DNA from 4 places in the Mycoplana sp. ABR4_002 genome. Region 1 is predicted to be linked to each of the others. Evidence: predicted binding sites of a transcription regulator. Region 1 holds the regulator's gene; each other region holds the start of a gene.
The links. The regulator PhoB, encoded in region 1, activates phosphate uptake and scavenging genes when phosphate is short. The targets are predictions, from matches to a motif close to TGTCATNNANCTGTCAT.

Region 1 (5,913 bases):
CCCTTGGCGACCGCCATGATGTCGGGCGTGACCCCCGCCCACTCGTGGGCGAACAGTTTGCCCGTGCGGCCGACGCCGGTCTGGACCTCGTCGAGGATCAGCAACAGTCCGTATTCGTCGCAGAGCGCGCGCAACTCGCGCAGGAACTCATTGGACACCACCCGGATGCCGCCCTCGCCCTGCACCGGCTCGATCAGGATCGCGGCGGTCTCCTCGGTGATCGCATTCCTGACGGCGGCCAGATCGCCGAACGGAACCTGGTAGAACCCCGGGGCCTTCGGCCCGAAGCCCTCGAGATACTTTTCCTGGCCGCCGGCGGCGATCGTGGCCAGCGTGCGGCCGTGGAACGCCCCCTCGAAGGTTATCACGTGGAACTTGCCGGGGTAGCCCTTGGCGAACTGGTAGCGCCGTGCCGTCTTGATCGCGCACTCCAGCGCCTCGGCGCCGGAGTTGGTGAAGAACACCTTGTCGGCAAAGGTCGCAGACGTCAGGCGCTTGCCAAGGACTTCCTGCCCGGGCACCTCGTAGAGGTTGGACAGATGCCACACCTTGTCCGCCTGGGCCTTCAGGCACTCGACCAGGTGCGGATGCGCATGGCCGAGCGAATTGACCGCGACGCCGGCGGCAAAGTCGAGATACCGCGTACCGTCTTCGGCGACCAGCCAGACGCCCTCACCGCGCTCAAAACGCAGCGGCGCGCGCAGATAGGTCTCGTAAAGCGGCGTGGCATCGGCCATGGCGCGTATCTCCTTCGCAGCGGATGCGGAAATCTGTTCTGTTTCTGCCGTTTCCACGCGAGAAAAAGCGAAAACGCCGCCTTTGCGGCGGCGGGCGCACTATCAGCATTTCAACGGGCGATGTCAACAAATGCACGCCATGTCAATCCGCCTTAATCTACCGCAACGTCAGGATTCGAAATGCTCGGCCGAAGTGTCGCAAGCGAGTCACACCGCACGAGCAAGTTGGGGAAAACTGGAAAATCGATTCGGCCGGATTCCGGCGACTCTTGTCACGGAGTCACCCTGTCAGTAGGTTAAAGATCAATTGCTAGACTGCATGCGGCGGACCTAGTCACCAACAGTATCAGGGCGTTCTGCGCCCCGGAACCATCCGGGGCCACGGGGAAGGATTCTCCCTGCAGGAGCCGGAACGGAGGCGATCACATGAACTGGACAGACGAGAGGGTCGAAAAGCTCAAGAAGCTTTGGTCCGAGGGACTGAGCGCCAGCCAGATCGCAGCACAGCTCGGCGGCGTCAGCCGCAACGCGGTCATCGGCAAGGTCCATCGCCTCGCCCTCCCCGGCCGGGCGAAGGCCGGCGGCACGCCGACCGCAACCCGTGCCAAGCGCCCCGCCTCCACGTCGCGCCCGGCGAGCTTCGCGCCGCGGGTCGCGACCCGCACGGTCGCACGTCCGGCCGGCGCAACCGTGGTCAAGGAAGAGATCGCCTTCGACTACGACGAACAGCCGATCACGCGGTTCAACACCAACGTCGTCGTGCCGATGTCGCGCCGCCTGGAACTGACCCAGTTGACGGAGCGGACCTGCAAGTGGCCGAACGGCGACCCGCTGAAGGACGACTTCCACTTCTGCGGAAACGAATCCCCGGACAATTCACCCTATTGCGTCTACCACCAGCGCATGGCCTATCAGCCGTCGGCCGAACGGCGCCGGGCTCGCTGAAGGACCCGGGACGCTGAGGGACTCGCCAGTCTCCTGGACGCGACAGACGACAATTCGAGAACGGGCCGCACGGCCCGTTTTTCGTTTCCAGCCGAAGCGACGGTCAGGCTTCCAGCGAGTAGCCCGCACCGCGCACCGTGCGGATGACGTCGTGCATGTTGGAGAAATTCAGCGCCTTGCGCAGGCGTCCGACATGGACGTCGACGGTACGCTCGTCGACATAGATGTCGTGGCCCCAGACCCCGTCGAGCAGTTGCGAGCGTGAGAACACCCGGCCTGGCGAGGACATGAGGAATTCGAGCAGGCGGAACTCGGTCGGGCCAAGCCGCACCTCGCGGCTGCGGCGATGGACGCGATGCGTCTCGCGGTCAAGTTCAATGTCGCCGCACTTCAGAAGGGTCGCCACGACTTCCGGTCGGGCGCGGCGCAGCATTGCCTTGACCCGCGCCATCAGTTCCGGCGTCGAGAACGGCTTGACCACGTAGTCGTCGGCGCCGGTCGCAAGACCCCGCACCCGCTCGCTCTCCTCGCCGCGCGCCGTCAGCATGATGATCGGCAGGCGTTCGGTTTCGGTGCGCTGGCGCAGGCGGCGACACAGTTCGATGCCGGATACGCCGGGCAGCATCCAGTCGAGGATGAGCAGGTCCGGCTGGCGCTCCTGCAGGCGGATCTCCGCCTCGTCACCGCGCAGGATCGTGTCCACCTCGAAGCCCTCGGCCTCGAGGTTGTAGCGCAGGAGGACACTGAGCGCCTCCTCGTCTTCGACCACGGTAATCTTGGGAACCATGAGAACTCCTGAAGTCCTAAGCGCACACTACTCCTTGACCGCACCGACCGACGTGGTGTGGTCATCCTTCGGGCGTTCGCCCTCCGGCGGCGCGCCCGTCGCCATGTAAAAGATCGTCTCGGCGATGTTGGTGGCGTGGTCGCCGATACGCTCGATGTTCTTGGCGCAGAACAGCAGATGCGTGCACGGCGTGATGTTGCGCGGATCTTCCATCATGTAGGTCAGCAACTCGCGGAACAGCGAGGTGTAGATCGCGTCGATCTCGTCGTCGCGCTCGCGGATTTCCTTGGCCTTCTCGACGTTGCGCGAGGCGTAGACGTCCAGAACCTCCTTCAGCTGGGTCAGCGCCAGCTCGGCCAGATGCTCCAGGCCGCGGGCGAACGTGCGCGGCACGCCGGAACTCTGGACGGCGATCACACGCTTGGCGGTGTTCTTGCCGAGATCGCCGACCCGTTCCAGTTCGGCGGCGATGCGGATCGCGCCCATGATTTCACGCAGGTCCGCCGCAACCGGCTGGCGCTTCGCGATCGTCACGATCGCCTTTTCGTTGATCTGCCGTTCGGCGGTGTCGAGCACGACATCCTCGGAAATGACCTTCTGGGCCAGCCCGACATCCGAATTGACCAGCGCGCGCACGGAATCGCCCAACATTTGCTCGGCCGTGCCACCCATCTCCGAAATGCGGCGGGTCAGGTATTTCAGTTCTTCATCATAGATCGAAACGATGTGGGTCGATGACATGGTCTTTTCCTCAAGCGCGCAGCGCAGATCTCAGCCGGATATCAGGACCGCATCAGCCGAAGCGGCCCATGATGTAGTCCTGCGTGCGCTGGTCGTCCGGATTGGTGAACATCTTGTCGGTGTCGTTCTCCTCGACGAGATTGCCGAGGTGGAACATGGCCGTGCGTTGCGAGACGCGGGCGGCCTGCTGCATCGAGTGCGTGACGATGACAATGGTGAAATTTGTCCGCAGTTCATGGATCAGTTCCTCGACCTTGGCGGTCGCGATCGGGTCGAGCGCCGAGCACGGCTCGTCCATGAGGATGACTTCCGGGCTGACCGCCACGGCGCGCGCAATACACAGCCGCTGCTGCTGACCGCCCGAAAGGCCGGTGCCCGGCTCGTGCAGACGATCCTTGACCTCGCTCCACAGGCCGGCCTTCTGCAGGCTCCGCTCGACGATCTGGTCGAGATCGGCCTTCGACCTCGCCAGGCCATGGATGCGGGGGCCGTAGGCGACATTCTCGTAGATCGACTTCGGGAACGGGTTGGGCTTCTGGAACACCATGCCGACGCGGGCACGCAACTCGACCACGTCGATCGTCGGGTCGTAGATGTCGTCGCCATCAAGCGTGATGTTGCCGGTGACGCTGCAGCCGTCGATGGTGTCGTTCATCCGGTTCAGCGTGCGCAGGAAGGTGGACTTGCCGCAGCCGGAGGGGCCGATCAGCGCCGTGACGGTATTCTCGCGGATGTTCAGGTTCACGTCGAAAAGCGCACGCTTCTCGCCGTAGTAGACCGAGACGTCCTTGCCGACCATCTTGTACTGCGACTCGTTGCTCATGGATTTGCCAATCTTCTCTTCGACTTCAATGTCGGTAAGCATATTCATTGAAGTGTCTCCTTTACCAGCGGCGCTCGAAGCGCTGACGCAAATAGATGGCAATGCCGTTCATGACGATCAGGAAGCCCAGCAGCACCAGGATCGCTGCGGAGGTCCGTGCGACAAAGCCACGCTCGGGGCTGTCGGCCCAGATGTAGATCTGCGTCGGCAGGGCGGTGGCCGCATCCATGACGCCGCCGGGCTCCGAGGTGATGAAGGCGTTCATGCCGATCAGCAGCAGCGGGGCCGTCTCTCCGAGGGCACGCGCCAGCGAGATGATCGTTCCAGTCATGACGGCCGGCATGGCAAGCGGCAGAATATGGTGGAAGATTGCCTCGTGCTTGGAGGCACCGATGCCGAGCGCCGCCTCGCGGATGGACGACGGCACCGACTTCAGCGAATTGCGCGTCGTGATGATCAGCGTCGGCAGCGTCATCAGCGACAGCACCAGACCGCCGACCAACGGGGCCGAGCGCGGCATGCCGAACCAGCCGAGGAACACCGCCAGGCCGAGAAGGCCGAAGATGATCGACGGCACCGCCGCCAGATTGTTGATGTTGACCTCGATCAGGTCGGTTATGCGGTTCTTTGGCGCAAACTCCTCGAGATAGATCGCCGCCGCAATGCCGATCGGCAGCGAGATCACAAGCGTGACGAGGAGCGTCCAGAACGAACCCGAGATCGCGCCGGCGAGGCCGGCAAGTTCCGGGAAGCGGCTGTCCGGGTTGAAGAACAGACCCCAGTTGAAGGGGCGGGAGATCAGCCCCTCGGCCGACAGCTTGTCGAACAGTTCGATCTGCTTGTCGTTCATCCGGCGCTGGCTCTCCGGCGTGTCGCGGCTGATCTGCCCCTTGGCGAGCTGGTCCGCCGGGTCCGACATCGGCACCAGATAGCTGTGCCGCCCGGTCAGTCGGTCAGGGTCGGCGATGACGGCGTCGCGCACGATGTAGGGCGACTGATCGGTGAACAGGCCGAAATAGTCCCGCTCCTCGCGGCGAGAGAGGTCGCCGGCCTCCGCGCGCATCGCCTGGCGGAAGATGCCGCGCCAGTCGGCGCCCATCAGGTCGGTCCTGTCCACCTCCGCCGAGCTCAGGTCGATCTCTACCTTCACCATGGTCTGGGTGAAGGCGGAGTAGCCGGTATAGGTTATCGAACCGATCAGGAACACCAGGAAGCCGAGTGCGAACACGATCGCCGCAACCCCGTAGAACTTGAGCCGGGCCTCCGAAGCGTAGCGCGCCTTGCGCCGCGCCACCATTTCCTTGGAATGCCAGTCGATCTGCTTGATGGGCGTTTCGCTGGTAGCATCCATCAGTATTTCTCCCGATATTTGCGCACCGTGCGAAGCGCGATGATGTTCAGAATGAGCGTCATGATGAAGAGCACCAAACCGAGCGCGAAGGCGGCGAGCGTCTTGGGGTTGTCGAATTCGGCGTCACCCGTCAGCAGCGTCACGATCTGAACGGTGACCGTGGTCACGGCATCGAAGGGGTTGATCGTCATCTTCGCGATCAGGCCCGCGGCCATGACGACGATCATCGTCTCGCCGATGGCGCGGCTCAGGGCCAGCAGCACGCCGCCGACGATGCCCGGCAGCGCCGCCGGGATCAGCACCTTGCGGATGGTCTCGCTCCGGGTCGATCCCAGCGCAAACGATCCGTCGCGCATTGCGCGGGGAACGGCGGCAAGGGCATCGTCCGAAAGGGAGGAGATGAGCGGGATGATCATGATCCCCATCACCAGACCCGCGGCGAGCGAGCTGTTGGGGGAGGCTTCAAGCCCGATGCCGGCGCCGAAGCTGCGGATCGCCGGGGCGACCGTCAGCACGGCGAAGAAGCCAT
Region 2 (5,913 bases), 2.1 Mb from region 1:
GCTGGTCGTGCACGAGGTCATGGGCCGCCACTGCGGCTGGCTGACCGCGGCGACCGCCCGCGCCTACATCCAGAAGACCGCCGGCAACGAGTATGTCGAGGGCTTCATGATGAACCGGACGCTGAAGAGCATTGACGGGCTGTACCTGCCGGAGCTCGCCTTCGACCTGCAGGCCGAGGCCGACCGCCTGCGCAAGGTGATGGAAACCACCGGCTTCGTGACGCTGTTCGTCTCCGAAGGCGCCTGCCTCGACGCCATCGTCGCCGAGCGCGAGGCGGCCGGCGAGACGATCAAGCGCGATGCCTTCGGTCACGTGAAGATCGACACGATCAATGTCGGCAACTGGTTCTCCAAGCAGTTCGCGAGCCTGCTCGGCGCCGAGCGCGCCATGGTCCAGAAGTCGGGTTACTATGCGCGCTCCGCGCCGGCCAACGCCGACGACCTGCGCCTGATCCAGAGCATGGTCGACCTCGCCGTCGAGAGCGCCCTCAACAAGGTTTCCGGCGTTACCGGCCATGACGAGGACCAGAACGGCAAGCTGCGCACGATCGAGTTTCCGCGCATCAAGGGCGGCAAGCACTTCGACACGAGTGCGAAGTGGTTCGGCGAGGTCATGGACGTGATCGGCCAGCAGTGGTCGCCGGTCTGACGCAGGCGCCGGGCGTCGTTCGCCCCGCAACGAGGGGCGCCCCCCCCCCGCAACACCATCTTTCCCCGGGGGGGCTCTCCGGGGATTTTTTTTGCCGCCGGGTGGGGGCCCTTCCCATGCCCCAAAGCCGGCCTCACGGCCGCCGGCCCTCTCGGCCCGGCCTTCGCGGGTTGCCCGGTCGGGCGCGATCGGCTATTTGACGAAACACGGTCGAAGCGCCGTTGATTTGCAGCCGTGCCGGAAACGTCCTGTTTCCGAGCCTCCAGGCAAGACGAGAGCGACTGATGACAGACAGGTTCCCGACCCATGCGAAGCGTTTCCTGTCCGCCGGTTGCGCGACTGCGGTGCTGATGCTCGGCGGATGCGCCAGCGTCATCGAAACGCCGGCGGAGGAACTCGCTGCCGTCCAGACCGTCATGCCGATCGCCAAGCCAGGCACCGAGATGACGGCCTACGCGCTGCCGGCGCCCGTCATCGATCCGGCCGCGACCGAACTCGTCGCGGAGGCCACGCAGACCGGCGGCGTGCAGACCATGTCGACGGTCGTGGAAGCGACCCGGGCCGCCAACGCCGACATGGCGATCGCCGCGGCGACGCCGCAGGCGGGCGGTGCCGACGCGGGGCTGACGGCGTCGGCGATGCCGGTCCCGACCGGACAGGCGCCGGCGCCCGCGAAATTCATGCCCGCCTCCTTCGAGGCCGCGGTGATGGAGCCCGGATTCGACACCGGCGAGCCGGAAGGGCTGGAGCAGCTCGTCGCCTCGCACCAGATCGTCCCGCTGGCCAAGCCGGCGCTGCAGCCGGTCGCCTTCGCGGCGCCACAGGCCGGCGGCGGCTTCTCCCAGGCATCGCAGGCCATCGAGAAGTCCGGCACGCCGATCGATGACCTCGTCACCAAATATGCCGCGATCTACGAGATTCCCGAGACTCTGCTTCACCGCGTCATCAAGCGCGAGAGCCGCTACAATCCCAAGGCCTACAATGCCGGCAATTACGGCCTGATGCAGATCCGCTACAACACGGCCAAGGGCATGGGCTACCGAGGCACGCCCGACGGGCTCTTCGACGCCGAGACCAACATCAAGTACGGTGCGAAATACCTGCGCGGCGCCCTGATGGTGGCCGACAACCAGCACGACGGTGCGGTTCGCCTCTATGCCAGCGGCTATTACTACACCGCCAAGCGCAAGGGCCTGCTGGAAGAAACCGGCCTGAAATAGTCACCCCGCCGCGAGCGCATCCACCACCGCGCCGACCAGCCGCTGCGGGCGGTAGTCGAGCCAGGCCGGCGTCAGCCCCATCCGGACCACCGCGATGTTTCTCGACGGGATGATGGCGATCGACTGGCCGTCATGCCCGAGCATCCAGAAGGTGTCCTGCGGCAGGCCGAAACGCGAGTTCGGCTCACCTCCCGGCCCGTCGATCCAGCTCTGCATCCGGCTGTAGGCACCGTTGGAGGCCGCTGCCGGCGTCCCCATCGCGGCGACGAACCCCTCGGGCAGCAGCCGCTCGCCGTTCCAGCGGCCGTCGTCCAGCAGCAACTGGGCGAAGCGTGCCCAGTCGCGTGCGGTGGCGTACATGTAGGAGGAGCCGACGAAGATGCCCGTCTCGTCCGTCTCCATCACGGCACTGCTCATGCCGAGCGGAGCAAACAGCGCGGTGGCGGGATAGGACAGCGCCCGCCAGCGGTCGCCGAGCGCGTTCATGAAGACATGGGAGATCAGCACGGCCGTGCCGCTGGAATAGCTGAACGCCTCGCCGGGGTTGGCCGCCAGCGGAAAGGAGGCGGCGTAACGGGCCATGTTGGGCTCGAGGAACAGCATGCGCGTCACGTCGGTGACCTCGCCATAGGCCTCGTTGAACGCAAGTCCGCTCTGCATGGCGAGCAGGTCGGCGACGGTGATCTTCGCCCGCGCGTCCTCGCCCCACTCCGGGAAGAGCCCGGCCTGCCGCTCCGACAATCGCCCCTCCAGCATCACCCGACCGGCGATTGCCGCGTTCACCGTCTTGGTCAGCGACCAACCGAGCAGCGGCGTGTCGGCGCGGAAGCCATCGCCATAACGCTCGCCGACGAGGCGGCCATTGTGGATCACGGCCACGGCCCGCATGCCCGGACCGAGCAAGTCAGGGTCGTCGAGAATACCGGCCAGCCTCGGATCCTCGCTGCCCGCTTCGCCCTGCGGCCAGGGGCGGTCCGCAGCCATCGGCGCGATCTCCGGCAGCGGCACTTCCGCCACGACCTGTCGGGCGGTCACGAAGTCGCCATCGGGGACCCCGGCGCAGCCGAAGCCGTCGCGATAGGCGGCGTAGCCGGGCGCGAACACGCCGAGCAGCGCCGCGGTAACGGTTCTCTCGGAGAAATCCACCGACTGGCTCATCAGGCGCAGCAGCGGATGCCCCGGTGCCTGCACGTCCTCGCCGAGAACGACGTCGGGGTCCCGGTTGGCGATGAACACGTTCGAGCAGACGATCTTGGCAGCGTAGGCGGAGCCGACCCGGAGCAGGTCTGGAGGCCGGGCGATCAGCCAGGCACCGGCAATCGCAAGGACAATGACGATGCCGAGCAACGTCTTCGTCGCCATACGCCGAAATCGAGCCATCCGTCTCTCCCTGTTCGCGCCGCAGACAATCAGGATTCCGTGCGGATGAAAAGGCCCCTCCCCGCGCCGCGATTCATCCGGCGCTCGACCTGAGGCCGGCCGGCTTTTCCGTGTAGCCCTGTCCACTGCCGCAGTCATCAAACTGTAGCGCGCGGCCGCTATGCCCGTCCGAACACGCAAAGGACGAGAGGCGCCATGAGTGAACTGGCCAGGAATGCAGGATACGGACGCAACGCGAAGCTGAAGTCGGCACTGCTGCAGCACCGGGCGATTTCGCTCGCGGGCCTGTCCGAGCGGTTCTTCGGACTGCTGTTCACCGGGCTCGTCTATCCGCAGATCTGGGAGGACCCGGCCGTCGACATCGAGGCGATGGAACTGAACGAGCGACACCGGATCGTCACCATCGGCTCGGGCGGCTGCAACATGCTCGCCTATCTCTCGCGCGCACCGGAAAGCATCGACGTCGTCGATCTCAACCCCCACCATGTGGCGCTGAACCGGCTGAAGCTCGCCGCCTTCCAGAACCTGCCCTCGCACGCCGACGTCACCCGCTTCCTCGGCGGTAGCAACACCGACACCAATCGCGAGGCCTACTACATGTTCATCGAGCCCGTGCTCGATGCTGAAACGCGCGACTACTGGAACGGGCGCGGTCTTCTCGGGCGCCGGCGCGTCGACGTCTTCAACCGGAACATCTATCGGACCGGCCTGCTCGGCCGGTTCATCCTGCTCGGCCACATCGTGGCGCGGCTGCACGGTGTCGATCCGCGCGAGTTCGCCAAGGCTCGCTCGCTGCGCGAACAGCGACATTTCTTCGACACCCGCATCGCGCCGCTGTTCGAGCGCCCGCTGATCCGCTGGATGACCTCGCGCAAGGCGGCTCTGTTCGGCCTCGGCATTCCGCCGCAGCAGTTCGACGAACTGGCCAGCCTGTGCGACGGTAAATCGCTCGCTCCGGTGCTGAGGCAGCGCCTGGAAAAACTCACCTGCCACTTCCCCTCCAGGAACAACTATTTCGCCTGGCAGGCCTTCGCCCGGCGCTATCCGACGGAGCAGGAAGGCCGGCCGGCCGACTACCTGCGCAGCGAGCATTACCGCGCCATCCGCGACAATGCCGACCGGGTCAGCGTCCACCACGCGAGTTTCACCGAACTGCTGGCGAAGCGGCCGGCCGGCGCCGTCGACCGCTTCGTGCTGCTCGACGCGCAGGACTGGATGAACGAGAAGCAGATCAACGCCCTGTGGACCGAGATCACCCGCACCGCTTCGGAGGGGGCGATCGTCATCTTCCGGACCGCCGCCGAGCGCAGCATCCTCGACGGCAAGGTGTCGCCGGCGCTGCTCGACCTCTGGCAGTACGAGCAGGCACGATCGGCGGAGCTTGGCAAGCGCGACCGCTCGGCGATCTACGGCGGCTTCCACATCTACCGGAAGAAGGCGCGATGAGCCCGAGCGGCGGCGGGAACGAGGGAATGCCGCTGGATGTCGGCCACGCCGAGCGGATGGACCGGCAGTACCGCTACCAGCGCCATGTCTACGACCTGACACGCAAATACTATCTCCTCGGGCGCGACCGGCTGCTGAAGGGCCTTGCGGCCGATCACGGACAATCGGTCCTGGAGGTCGGCTGCGGCACCGGGCGCAATCTCGAGCACATGGCGCACCTGTACCCGCGGGCACGCCTTTACGGCCTGGACATCTCGAAGGCGATGCTCGAGACGGCGGAAAAGCGCTTCGGCCGGGCGACCGGACCCCGCCCGCTGCTGCGCGTCGCCGACGCGACGGACTTTTCCGCCGGCGATTTCGGTGCGAACGGTTTCGACCGGATCGTCATTTCCTATGCCCTGTCGATGATTCCGGTCTGGCAGGGTGCCGTCGCCTGCGCGTTCAGCGCTCTCAATCCCGGCGGATCGCTGCATGTCGTCGATTTCGGCCAGCAGGAGCGCCTGCCGCTGCTGCGCGGTCCGCTGCAGGCCTGGCTGGCACGTTTCCACGTGACGCCGCGGGCAGACCTTTTCGCGGTGATGCAGGCCGCGGCGGACGATCGCGGCGCCGGGCTGACGACCGAAACGCCCTATGGCGGCTACGCCTGGCTGGCCGTTGCAAAATTGCCGGGCTGACGGGCTTTTTGCCGCAGCGCAGCATCCTGCCCGATTTTCTGCGTCTTTCTGTGGGACCTCTCGCGCCGTGAGAGCGTTGTATCTCGTTGCTGACGCCTGGGGCTGCGTCTGCATGGTTCGAAGCATAAGGAAGACAACGATGAAAGCATTGTATCTCGGCGCCGCTGCCTTCGTGATGGCCACAGTCGCGACGTCCGCTTCCGCGGCCGACCTCGCGCCCGCCGCACCGCCGGAGGCGCCGTTGGAGGTGACCGAAGTATCGGGCATCTATGACTGGAACGGCTTCTACGTCGGTGCCGCGACCGGCTATGGCTGGACCGACGCCGATGCGTCCGATGCCGGCTTTTCCGCCAGCCCCGGCCTCGATGGCTGGGCCCTCGGCGGCTACGCCGGCTACAACTACCAGACCGGCCCCTGGGTGATGGGCCTGGAAGGCGACGTCAAGTATGACTGGAACAGCGACAACTTCGATCTCGGCGGCATTCCGATGGAGCTCGAGACGAAATGGGGCGGATCGCTCCGCGCCCGTCTCGGCTACGCCTTC
Region 3 (5,913 bases), 1.9 Mb from region 1:
GATCACAAGCGGTGTCTCGTGCTCGGCCCGCATCTGCTCCACCGGTGCGCGCCGCGTCGCAGTGACCTGCTTCATGTAGCCGGTCGCGGTGTAGACCTTGTTGAGCGGCGGCAGGTGGTCGCCGAACACCACGATGATCGTCTCGCGGTCGCGGTCGCGCGCCCAGTCCATCAGCATCTTCAGGCTGTCGTCGGCCTCCTTGATGCCCTGGGCATAGGTAGCCAGCGCCTGTCGTTCGGCCAGCGGCAGGTTGCCCTCGACGCCGATCGTGTTCCTGGCGTAGCGGTTCGGCTCGTAAGGACCATGGCCCTGAAGCGTGACCGTGAAGAAGAAGAACGGGTCCTGCTGCGCGTCGGCCTGCTGGATCAGTTCCTTCATCAGCGCCTCGTCGGAAGCGAAGATGCCGCGCTTGGGCATCGCCGGCATGGTCTCCTGGGTCCGGAACGTCTCGAAGCCGAAGGACTTGTAGACGGAGGTCCGGTTCCAGAACCAGCCGGCAAAGGGATGGATCGCGCGTGCCGTGTAGCCCTCGCCGCGGAAGAAGGTGGCCAGCGAAGGAATCGGATTGCGGATGTACTGCTGGTAGGGGATGCTGCCGGTTGGCAGGAATGCGTTGGAGAAGCCGGTCAGCGCCTCGAACTCGATGTTCGCGGTCAGGCCGCCGAACTCGGGCGAGAAGATTGCGCCCGTCGTGTTCGCGCGGATGACCGGCATCGGGTCCGGGGTCAGCTTCACCGCCGGCAGGCGCGTCGGATCCCAGAGCGATTCGCTCATCACCACGATCACGTCCGGCTTGGAGCGATGACTCGTGCCGGCCGGCAGCGGCTCCTGGAAGATGCGATCGATCGCGTCGTTCATGTAGCCCGCGGGCGCGCTGACATTGGCCATCGGCAGGTTGATCGCAAAGGCGAGCGCGAAGCCGTTGTGGCGGTAGTTTTCGGCCTGGTCCCACATGATCGGGAAGATCCGGAGCCGATCGCGAAGCCAGGAGAACTGGTTGTAGTCCATGATCGAGACGAAGCCGGCCAGAATCGGCACGGCGATCGCCAGCCGAAGCGCGCGCTCCTTCATGGACAGGGGACGGAAGCGCTTCCAGGCGTAGACCCAGGCGGAAACGAGCGCCGCCAGGGCGCCCACGGTGCCGAGGCCGACCGCGACGGCCATCCCGGGCCGGTCGCGAACCAGCGCCGGCATCAGTTCCATGATCTGCCGACCGAACAGCAGGTCGGTCGGGTAGAGCGGGTCGGTGAGAAAGATCTGCTTCTGGACGGAAATAAAGGCCATGACGAGCGCGAGCGGGGCCAGCACAAGCACCGCCTTGTGCTGGCGGCCGATCAGCGCGTCGAGGGCGAGAAAGGCGAGCACGAACAGGGCGCAGGTGGTCCAGCCGGGCTGCGAAAGGGTCGTGAGGAAGGTGGCGGTGCCGGCAAGCGACTTGCGGGTGATGAGTTCGACAGCGGCAACGGTCAGGATCGCCAGCAGCAGCGTCAGCCCGACGGAGCGCAGGGCTTCCATCCCCCGTGCCATCCAGAGGGGGCGGCTCGTCTTGACGCCAAGCGTCTGCTTGCGGGCCGTGACGGCCACGGCTGAACTCACAGTGCGCACACTCTACTCCAGGCTTCACAAAAGTTTATTATGGTTGTCATATCCCTGTCATCTTGAATGGGGGATGAATGCTCTTGCAACGCCTGAGGTCGTCCCTGGTTGCGCCGTCGGCCGGACAGGAGACGCCAGGGCGGGGCTCGTTCATCGTGGCGCCGGTCGACTGCACAAACGAAAGCCGTTCGTTTTCAAATCGGCCGCCATGCTCTAAAGAGCATGCTGCGGAGCTGGCCTGACGCCGGCGCGCGGGCTGATCGAGGACAGAGATGATCGATACCAACAACCGGACCACGCTTCGCATCGCGGTCGCGCAGCTCAACCCGACGGTCGGGGACGTTGCCGGCAACCTGGCCAAGGCGCGCGCGGCGCGGACGGATGCGGGCGTACAGGGCGCGGATCTGCTGCTTCTGACGGAACTGTTCATTTCCGGCTATCCGCCGGAGGACCTGGTGCTGAAGCCCGCCTTTCTGAAGGCGTGCGAGGCCGCGGTCGAGGCGCTGGCGGCCGACACCGCCGACGGCGGTCCCGGCGTCATCATCGGCTTTCCACGGCTTGGCGATACCGGCCGGCACAACTCGGTCGCCGTGCTCGATGGCGGCAAGATCATCGCGACACGCGACAAGGTCGATCTGCCCAATTACGGCGAGTTCGACGAGAAGCGCGTGTTCGACCAGGGCGCGATGCCGGGGCCGGTCAATTTCCGCGGCGTCCGGCTCGGCATCCCGATCTGCGAGGACATCTGGGGCGACCTCGGGGTCTGCGAGACCCTGGCCGAGAGCGGCGCCGAGTTGCTGCTGTCGCCCAACGGCTCGCCCTATCACCGCGGCAAGATCGACATCCGCCATCAGGTGGCGATGCGGCAGGTGATCGAAACGGGCCTGCCGATCGTCTACGCCAACCAGCTCGGCGGGCAGGACGAACTCGTCTTCGACGGCGCGAGCTTCGGCCTCAACGCCGACAAGTCGGTTGCCTTCCAGATGAGCCAGTTCGAGGAGACGGTCGCGCTCGTCACCTGGCGCCGGGAAAACGGCGGCTGGCGGTGTGACGGCGGGCCGATGTCCAAGCTTCCCGAAGGGGAGGAGGCGGACTACCGCGCCTGCGTGCTCGGCTTCCGCGACTACGTCAACAAGAACGGCTTCAAGAACGTCGTGCTCGGCCTGTCCGGCGGCATCGACTCGGCGATCTGCGCGGCCATCGCTGTCGATGCGCTCGGCGAGGAGCGGGTGCGCTGCGTGATGCTGCCCTATCGCTACACCTCGCAGGAATCGCTGACCGACGCCGCGGCCTGCGCCGAGGCGCTGGGTTGCCGCTACGACATCGTCCCGATCGAGGCGCCCGTTGCGGGCTTCCTGGACTCGCTGTCCGACATGTTCGAGGGCACCGAGCCGGGGATCACCGAGGAGAACCTGCAAAGCCGCACGCGCGGAACGATCCTGATGGCGATCTCCAACAAGTTCGGCTCGATGGTGGTGACGACCGGCAACAAATCGGAGATGTCGGTCGGCTACGCTACGCTCTACGGCGACATGAACGGCGGCTTCAATCCGATCAAGGACCTCTACAAGATGCAGGTCTACGCGCTGGCCCGATGGCGCAACGGCTGCGTGCCGCCCGGCGCTTTCGGTCCGTCGGGCGAGGTGATCCCGCACAACATCATCGACAAGGCGCCGTCGGCCGAGCTCAGGCCGAACCAGACCGACCAGGATTCTCTGCCGCCCTATCCGGTGCTGGACGACATCCTGGAATGCCTGGTGGAGAACGAGATGGGTACGGAGGAGATCGTCGCGCGGGGGCACGACGAGGCGACTGTGCACCGGGTCGAGCACCTGCTCTACATCGCCGAGTACAAGCGCCGGCAATCGGCGCCGGGCGTGAAGATCACGAAGAAGAACTTCGGCCGTGACCGGCGCTATCCGATCACCAACCGGTTCCGCGACCGCTGACCGGAGCAGGACCATGCGCAGCTCGGTCGAGATCCACGACGTAACGACGGGACGCACGCGTATCGTCTGGCAGACCGATCGCCTGGTCGAGGCGCCGAACTTTGCGCGCGACGGCGCCGCGCTGATCGTCAACGGAGATGGGCGGCTGTACCGGCTGCCGCTCGATGGTCGCCCGCCGGAGCCGATCGACACCGGGTTTGCGGTTCGCTGCAACAACGACCACGGACCATCGCCGGACGGCCGGCTTCTGGCGATCACCGACAAGTCCGAATTCGGCAAGTCCGCGATCTATCTCCTGCCGGCCGAAGGTGGCGCGCCACGGCTTCTCACGCCCAACCTGCCGTCCTACTGGCACGGCTGGTCTCCGGACGGGACCAGCCTCTGCTACTGCGGCATTCGCGATGACGTCTTCGACATCTATACCATTTCGGCCGACGGCGGGGAGGAGAGGCGGCTGACGTTCGGCGAGGGCCGCAACGACGGCCCGGACTGGTCAAGCGACGGGTGGATCTATTTCAACTCCAGCCGTACCGGCCGCATGCAGATCTGGCGGGTGCGGCCGGACGGCCGCGACGTCACGCGGATCACCGACAGCCCCTGGAACGACTGGTTTCCGCACCCCTCGCCCGATGGCAGGCGGCTGCTGGTGCTGTCCTACGACGGGGACGTGCTTGACCATCCGCGTGACCGTCATGTCTGCCTGCGCCTGATGGAGGCCGACGGTGGCAACGACCGCGTGCTGTTCGAGCTGTTTGGCGGGCAGGGGACGATGAACGTGCCGAACTGGTCGCCCGACGGCCGGGCATTCGCCTTCGTTCGATACGTCCCGGCTGCCTGACGGTCCTGTCCTCGGGCGTGTCGGATCAAGACGTGCATAACCGCTGCCCAGAACAATCTTAAGTAATTGGATACCACGCCGCTTAAGGGAAAGTTCCCTCTTTTTCGCTATTTTCCCGGGTTAACGACAAGAGGGGCATGTCGGTCCAAGGCATGCATGAGGGGAAAATGGCGAGTGCTGGGGCTGCGGTCGTGCGCCGTGGCAGCGTTAAGATCATGATCGGTCTTGCGGCGGTGGCGATCGTCGCCCTGTTCGCTTGCGCCAACTTCATGGTGCTCGACTACTCTGTCCGGCAGGCCAACGAGTTTGTCGCCAGCACCGAGAAAACTCTGGTCAAGAACGAGTTCCGCCACCAGATCGAGCAGGTGGTGCTCTACCAGAGCGGCATGTCGGTCTGGGACAAGAGTTTCGACGAACTGGCCGACGGCTCGTTCAGCGACGAGTTCATCCGCCGGGAACTGCGCGACTGGCTGTGGAGCGACTTCGGCTTTTCGTGGATGGTGTTCACCAAGCCCGGGGCCAGCACGATCCTGGCCGTGCACAAGGGCAACGTTGTCGAGGCCAGGAAAGCCGACAAGCTGCTGTACTGGATCAGCGACCTGACCAAGCGAGCGGAGGCGGCCTACTACGCGGCGCTGCGCCGCACGCGCGACGGCTGGTTCCTGGGAGGTCCCCGCGAGAGCGGTACCGTTCTGTCGCCGGCCCTGGACCAGATCAACGTCACCGGCATGCGGATGATCGACGGAACGATGAGCATCGTCGTCGTACAGTCGGTGGTGCCGAAGCGGCTGTTCATCCCGGACGAGCGCAAGGCGCCGGTGCTCATGGTCACCGTCAAGCCGATCTCGGCGAAGATGCTGGCCGGCTCGGAACAGCGGCTCGGACTGAAGGAACTCGGCTTTTCGCCGATCACCACCGTCGACGACAACCTGCTGCTGACCGGCGTCGGCGGCGACGCGTTCAATCCGATGGTCGCTTCCTGGCGCCCCAACCGTCCGGGCTCGTTCGTGTGGGCCATGGCGATGCCGCAGATCACTGCGCTGGTGGCGATCTTCGGCCTGGTGATGGGTTTCGTCACCTACAAGTTTTCGGCCCTGGTCCGCGCGCTGCAGCGCAGCGAGTCGCGCAATTCCTATCTCGCCCGCCACGACGCCCTGACCGGGCTGCTCAACCGTTCCGGCTTCGACGACAGCGTCAAGAAGATGCTGGAAACGGCCGAAAGGCCGCTCGCCGTGTTTGCCATCGACCTCGACCGGTTCAAGGCCGTCAACGACCGCTACGGCCACGCTGCCGGCGATGCCGTGTTGAGGACGGTCGCCGGCCGTTTCCTGGAGCGGATCGGCACGCGGGGGACGGTGGCGCGGCTCGGCGGCGACGAGTTCGCCGTGCTGCTTCCAGGCCTGGTGGCGAGGCAGGACCTTCTGGACCTGGCCAACGGCCTCGTCCGCGACGCGCAGATACCGATCCCGTTCGAGGGCCAGATCCTCAGCGTCGGCAGCAGCGCCGGCGTCGCCGTCTTCCCGGACCATG
Region 4 (5,913 bases), 1.9 Mb from region 1:
ACGGTGGAAAAGCGGGACGGGCCGACAGTCCGGAGCCGGGAACCGGCGGCCGGCTAGGTGCCCGCCGCTCCCTGATCGTCGGATCCGCTCACGCGGGGGAGGACGCCTCCACCACCGCCAGGGCCGCCATGTTGACGACGCCGCGTGAGGTCACCGATGGCGAGAGGATGTGGGCGGGCATGGCGGCGCCGAGCAGGATCGGGCCGACATGCAGGCCGTCGGTCATGGTCTTCAGCACGCCGAGGGTGATGTTGGCCGCATCGAGATTCGGAAACACCAGGAGGTTGGCCTCGCCGGTCAGCGTGCTGCTCGGCATGACGCGCTGGCGCAGGGCCTCGGAAATCGCCGAATCGCCGTGCATCTCGCCGTCGGCCTCGAGCTCCGGTGCCATTTGCCGCACCAGCGCCATTGCCGCGCGCATCTTGAAGGCGCTGACGGAATCGCGCGAGCCGAAATTGGAGTGCGACACCAGCGCCGCGCGCGGAACGATGCCGAACCGGCGGATTTCCCTGGCGGCCATCACCGTCGTCTGGGCCACTTCCTCGGCGGTCGGGTCGATGCTCACATAGGTGTCGGTGAAGAAGGTCGCGCCGCGCTGCGAGATCAGCAGGCTGAGCGCGGAGAAGTCCGTCACGCCTTCGCGCAGGCCGATGATCTGTCTGACGTCGCGCAGGTGCTTGGCATAGCGCCCCTCGACGCCGCAGATCAGCGCGTCCGCCTCGCCACGGCGAACCGCGAGTGCGCCGATCACCGTCTGGTTCGTGCGCACGATCGTGCGTGCGGCCTCCGGGATCACGCCCTGCCGGCCGACCAGCTTGAAATAGTCGTCGACATAGTCACGGTAGCGCGGATCGTCTTCCGGGTTGACGACCTCGAAATCGACGGAAGGACGAATGCGCAAGCCGTAGCGCTTGAGCCGGGTCTCGATGATCTGCGGGCGGCCGATCAGGATCGGCAGGGCGATGCTTTCCTCCAGCAGAACCTGCGCGGCCCGCAACACGCGCTCGTCCTCGCCCTCGGCGAAGATCACGCGCTTCTTCTCCGCCTTCCGGGCGGCGGCAAAGATCGGCTTCATGACGAAGCCGGAGCGCCAGACGAAGCGGTTGAGCAGGTCGAGATAGGCGTCGTGATCGGCGATCGGCCGGGTGGCGACGCCGCTGTCGGCCGCCGCTTGCGCGACCGCCGGGGCGATGCGCAGGATCAGGCGCGGATCGAAGGGCGAGGGGATCAGGTAGTTCGGGCCGAACACGGGTGTCTCGCCGGAATAGGCGCGCGCGGCGACGTCGGAGACCTCCTCGCGGGCGAGGGCGGCGATCGCGCGGACCGCCGCCATCTTCATCTCCTCGTTGATCGTCCGGGCGCCGCAATCGAGCGCGCCACGGAAGATGTAGGGAAAGCAGAGTACGTTGTTGACCTGGTTGGGAAAGTCGGACCGACCGGTACAGATCATCGCGTCGGGCCGCGCGGCGCGCGCCTCCTCCGGCATGATCTCCGGCGTCGGGTTCGCCAGCGCCATGATCAGCGGCTTGTCGCCCATGCGGGCGAGCAGTTCCGGCTTCAGCACGCCGGCGGCGGACAGGCCGAGGAACACATCGGCCCCATCGATCGTCTGGGCCAGCTCGCGCTTGTCGGTCTCCTGCGCATAGACGGACTTCCACTGGTCCATCAGTGCCTCGCGGCCCTTGTAGACGAGACCTTCGATGTCGTGGACCCAGATGTTCTCGCGCCGGGCGCCAAGCGTGACGAGCAGATTGAGGCAGGCCAGTGCAGCCGCGCCGGCGCCGGAGGCGACGATCTTGGCCTCCGCGATGTTTTTTCCGGCGAGTTCCAGGCCGTTCAGTACCGCGGCGGCGACGATGATCGCTGTCCCGTGCTGGTCGTCGTGGAAGACCGGTATGTTCATCTTCTCACGCAGGCGGCGCTCGACCTCGAAGCACTCCGGCGCCTTGATGTCCTCGAGGTTGATGCCCCCGAAGGTGGGCTCGAGCGCCGAGATGACATTGACCATCTCGTCGACGGCGGCCGCGTCGACCTCGATGTCGAAGACGTCGATGCCGGCGAACTTCTTGAACAGGACCGCCTTGCCCTCCATCACGGGCTTGGAGGCAAGCGGGCCGATATTGCCGAGTCCGAGCACGGCGGTGCCGTTCGAGATGACCGCCACGAGGTTTGCGCGCGCGGTGTAGTCGGCCGCGGTCTCGGGGTTGTCGCGGATCGCAAGGCACGGAGCGGCGACGCCGGGCGAGTAGGCCAGCGCGAGGTCACGCTGGTTGCCGAGCGGCTTGGTCGGCTGGATCTCGAGCTTTCCCGGTCGCGGATGACGGTGGAAGAACAGCGCCTGCTGGTCGATGTCGCCGCTCGCGGGCGTGGGTTTCGTCTTCGATTTATCGCCAGTGGTCATGTGCTTCCTGCCCGAGTTCAACGCGTCGTGCCGCCGCTTCTGGCACGGATGCGACGCGCCGTGAAGCTTGGCCGTTGCCATAAAGCCGCAATTTCCCGTGCGTGCAAGCCATACCTCCTGTTCGTAACAGTGGCGGGTGCCGACGGACGGGGCGGCTGTCATTCTCCTGATACACGAGTCTGGTTTCAGCTTGGCGGGGCGGACGCCTGTCCGCGACGGTGACGGCAGCGACGGAGCGCAGGAAAATGGACGTCAACGACTCGACACCGGAGGTTCGACGCGTGCGGACCCTGTTCCTGTCCGACGTGCATCTCGGCTCTCGGGCGGCGAAGGCCGACTTCCTGCTCGACTTCCTGCGTTGGCACGAAGCCGAGACAATCGTGCTCGTCGGCGACATCGTCGACGGCTGGAGGCTGAAGCGCAGCTGGTACTGGCCGCAAGGCTGCAACGACGTGGTGCAGAAGCTGCTGCGCAAGGCGCGCAAGGGGACGCGGATCATCTACATCCCCGGCAATCACGACGAGTTTCTGCGCGACTTTCCCGGCATCCACTTCGGCGGCATCGAGGTCGCCGAGCAGATCACCCACGTCGCGGCGGACGGCAAGCGCTATCTGGTCCTGCACGGCGACGAGTTCGACGTCGTCGTGCGCAATGCCCGTCTGCTCGCCTATCTCGGCGACTGGGCCTATGATGCAGCCATTGCCGTCAACGTCGCGCTTGCAGCCGTCCGCCGGCGCCTGGGCCTGCCCTACTGGTCGTTCTCGGCCTGGGCGAAGCTGCAGGTGAAGCACGCCGTCAATTTCATCGGTGCCTTCCAGCAGGTGGTTGCGGAAGAAGCACGCAGGCATAACGCCGACGGTGTCATCTGTGGCCACATCCACCACGCCGTGATCGAGGACATCGACGGCATCCGCTACATCAACACCGGGGACTGGGTGGAGAGTTGCACAGCCGTTGCCGAGCACTTCGACGGCAGCATGGAGCTGATTGCCTGGCAGCTGCCGGCGGCACGGCCTCCCGCGCCGGTGTCGCTCTCGCTCGGCCATGCGACCATGGTCGCGGCCCACGAAGCCGCCTGACGGCAGGTCGGGGTGTTGGGGGCTCAGCCCCAGAGGCGCGTCTCTGGCGGATAAACGAGCGAATCGGTGTAGCGCAGCACGGGCTCGCGATCGCGCGCCAGCAGCAGCGGTCCGTCGAGATCGACGAAATCGGCCCCTTGCGCGAGCAGGACCGCGGGCGCCATCGCCAGCGACGAGCCGACCATGCAGCCCACCATCACCCGCAAGCCGAGGCGCACAGCCTCGCGGCGCAGCTCCAGCGCTTCGGTCAGGCCGCCGGCCTTGTCGAGCTTGATGTTGATGGCGTCATAGCGGTCGGCGAGCGCGGCAAGGTCGGCGGCCAGGTGGACGCTTTCGTCGGCGCAGACAAGCACTTTCCGCTGCACCTGCCGCAATGCCTCGTCCCGTCCGGCCGCAAGCGGCTGTTCCACCAGGTCGATCCCGGCCTCGGCACACACGGCGAGATGATACGCAAGGTTTTCGCCGCTCCAGCCCTCGTTGGCGTCGAGGATGATCCGCGACGTCGGCGCGGCGGCGCGGACCGCCCGGATCCGTTCGGCGTCGTCGGCGGTGCCGACCTTGACTTTCAGCAGTTCGCGGCCGGCGTGGCGGGCCGCCTGCGCCGCCATTTCCTCGGGCGATGCCAGCGAAATCGTGTAGGCCGTGGTCAGCGGCTGCGGCGGCGCGGCATTGACCTTCGCCGAGGCGGGTTGGCCGCTGCTCTTGGCCTCGAGATCCCACAAGGCGCAGTCGACGGCGTTGCGGGCGGCGCCGGCCTTCATGTCTCGGCGAAGGTCCTCGCGCGAAGCGCCGGCTTCGACAGCGGCCGCGACGGCGGCGATTTCGGCCAGCACGCTGTCGATTGATTCGCCATAGCGCTGGTAGGGGACGCACTCGCCCCAGCCGGTGTGGCCGCCTGCGGTGATTCGGCAGGTGACGACGGCTGCTTCGGTCTTGCTGCCGCGCGAGATCGTGAAGCTTCCGGCGATCGGAAAGCGCTCCGTCGCTGTGGCAATGTGTCGGCGCATCGTTCTTGGGCTCCAATGGAGAAAAATCAGGGCGGTGCAGGGGGCCGCGCAGGCTTCTTGCGGTGACAGATCACGGTCGAACCGGTATGAGTCGCAATCAATGGTTCCTACCATCATTCGTCTGCATCGTCCGGCAAGAAGCAAGAGCATTGAAATCCGCGACCATCCCCTCCGCCGAAGTCGAAGCCTGTGACCGCCCGCAAGGAGGCGGCGAGCTCTGGCGGCTGTCCGGGGTGTGGCGCGCGCAGACCGCGGTCGAGGCCAAACGCAAGCTGGCGACGCTCAACGGCCGCAACTCGAGCGCTCCGCTCGAAATCGACGTCAGCGCGATCGAGGCGATGGATACGGCGGGTGCGTGGCTGATCCGCCAGGTGATGGCGTCACGTAGCGCAGCCGGTGCGGAGGTCCGCATCGTCGACCCGCAAGGCCGGTTCCTCGATCTCGTCAAGGCATTGCCGGAACAATTGCGCCAGCCACGGAAGGAAGGGCGCAAGGCAAGCTTGCTGCAGCGGCTGCTGACGCCGATCGGCAAGGCGGTGGTCGAGGTCTGGGGCGACCTTGTCGCTGCGATGTTCATCCTCGGTTCGGCGGTCCGTGGCGCGCAGCTGAAGTTCGGCCGACACAGCGGCGTGTCGCCGGCTGCGATCGTCAACCAGATCGATCAGATGGGCGTCAAGGCCGTGCCGATCATCACTTTGATGTCCTTCCTGATCGGCGCGATCATCGCCCAGCAGGGCGCCTTCCAGCTGCGCTATTTCGGTGCCGAGGTGTTCGTCGTCGACCTCGTCGGCATCCTGCAGTTGCGCGAGATCGGCGTGCTCCTGACGGCGATCATGATCGCCGGCCGCTCCGGCAGCGCGATCACCGCCGAGATCGGCTCGATGAAGATGCGCGAGGAGGTCGATGCGCTGAAGGTGATGGGCCTGTCGCCGGTGGGTGTGCTGGTCTTTCCGCGGCTGGTGGCGCTCACCGTGGCCCTGCCGCTGCTGACGGTCGTCGCCAATTTTTCGGCGCTGATCGGGGCCGCCGTGGTGGCCAAGACCTATTCCGGCATTACCTACGACACCTTCATGTCGCGCCTGCGCGAGGCAGTCGACCTCTCGACCGTCATCTCCGGCATGATCAAGGCACCGTTCATGGCGCTCGTCATCGGCATCGTCGCCTCGGTGGAAGGTCTGAAGGTGGGTGGCAGCGCCGAGTCGCTCGGGCTGCATGTCACCTCCGCGGTCGTCAAGGCGATCTTCGTCGTGATTCTCATGGACGGGCTCTTCGCCATGTTCTATGCGGCGATCGACTTCTGATGGACGGGGCAGGCGTGGACAACCGGAGTACGGGCGAGCGGGAAGTGGTGCTGTCGGTCAAGGACCTGACGGTCGGCTTCGGCGACCATCTCGTTCTCGACCACCTCGACCTGGACATCTATCGC

Region 2: the regulator PhoB is predicted to act here: its motif matches at 3,382-3,398, upstream of ACXAGF_RS12315 (BtaA family protein).
Region 3: the regulator PhoB is predicted to act here: its motif matches at 1,641-1,657, upstream of ACXAGF_RS11105 (LTA synthase family protein).
Region 4: the regulator PhoB is predicted to act here: its motif matches at 2,558-2,574, upstream of ACXAGF_RS11065 (UDP-2,3-diacylglucosamine diphosphatase).

What each region holds. Positions count from the first base shown of each region.
Region 1 covers NZ_JBSWVO010000001.1:415,539-421,451, reverse strand. Annotated here, with positions in the region: gene ACXAGF_RS02050 (acetylornithine transaminase) at 1-737, opposite strand, end outside; gene ACXAGF_RS02045 (GcrA family cell cycle regulator) at 1,164-1,682, shown strand; gene phoB (phosphate regulon transcriptional regulator PhoB) at 1,786-2,469, opposite strand; gene phoU (phosphate signaling complex protein PhoU) at 2,497-3,210, opposite strand; gene pstB (phosphate ABC transporter ATP-binding protein PstB) at 3,263-4,081, opposite strand; gene pstA (phosphate ABC transporter permease PstA) at 4,095-5,384, opposite strand; gene pstC (phosphate ABC transporter permease subunit PstC) at 5,384-5,913, opposite strand, start outside.
Region 2 covers NZ_JBSWVO010000001.1:2,553,734-2,559,646, forward strand. Annotated here, with positions in the region: gene ACXAGF_RS12300 (pyrophosphate--fructose-6-phosphate 1-phosphotransferase) at 1-649, shown strand, start outside; gene ACXAGF_RS12305 (lytic transglycosylase domain-containing protein) at 934-1,869, shown strand; gene ACXAGF_RS12310 (serine hydrolase domain-containing protein) at 1,870-3,249, opposite strand; gene ACXAGF_RS12315 (BtaA family protein) at 3,445-4,695, shown strand; gene ACXAGF_RS12320 (class I SAM-dependent methyltransferase) at 4,692-5,369, shown strand; gene ACXAGF_RS12325 (outer membrane protein) at 5,509-5,913, shown strand, end outside.
Region 3 covers NZ_JBSWVO010000001.1:2,293,301-2,299,213, reverse strand. Annotated here, with positions in the region: gene ACXAGF_RS11105 (LTA synthase family protein) at 1-1,527, opposite strand, end outside; gene ACXAGF_RS11100 (NAD+ synthase) at 1,869-3,545, shown strand; gene ACXAGF_RS11095 (TolB family protein) at 3,559-4,383, shown strand; gene ACXAGF_RS11090 (diguanylate cyclase domain-containing protein) at 4,551-5,913, shown strand, end outside.
Region 4 covers NZ_JBSWVO010000001.1:2,283,742-2,289,654, reverse strand. Annotated here, with positions in the region: gene ACXAGF_RS11070 (NADP-dependent malic enzyme) at 89-2,401, opposite strand; gene ACXAGF_RS11065 (UDP-2,3-diacylglucosamine diphosphatase) at 2,647-3,480, shown strand; gene dgcA (N-acetyl-D-Glu racemase DgcA) at 3,504-4,487, opposite strand; gene ACXAGF_RS11055 (ABC transporter permease) at 4,637-5,788, shown strand; gene ACXAGF_RS11050 (ABC transporter ATP-binding protein) at 5,803-5,913, shown strand, end outside.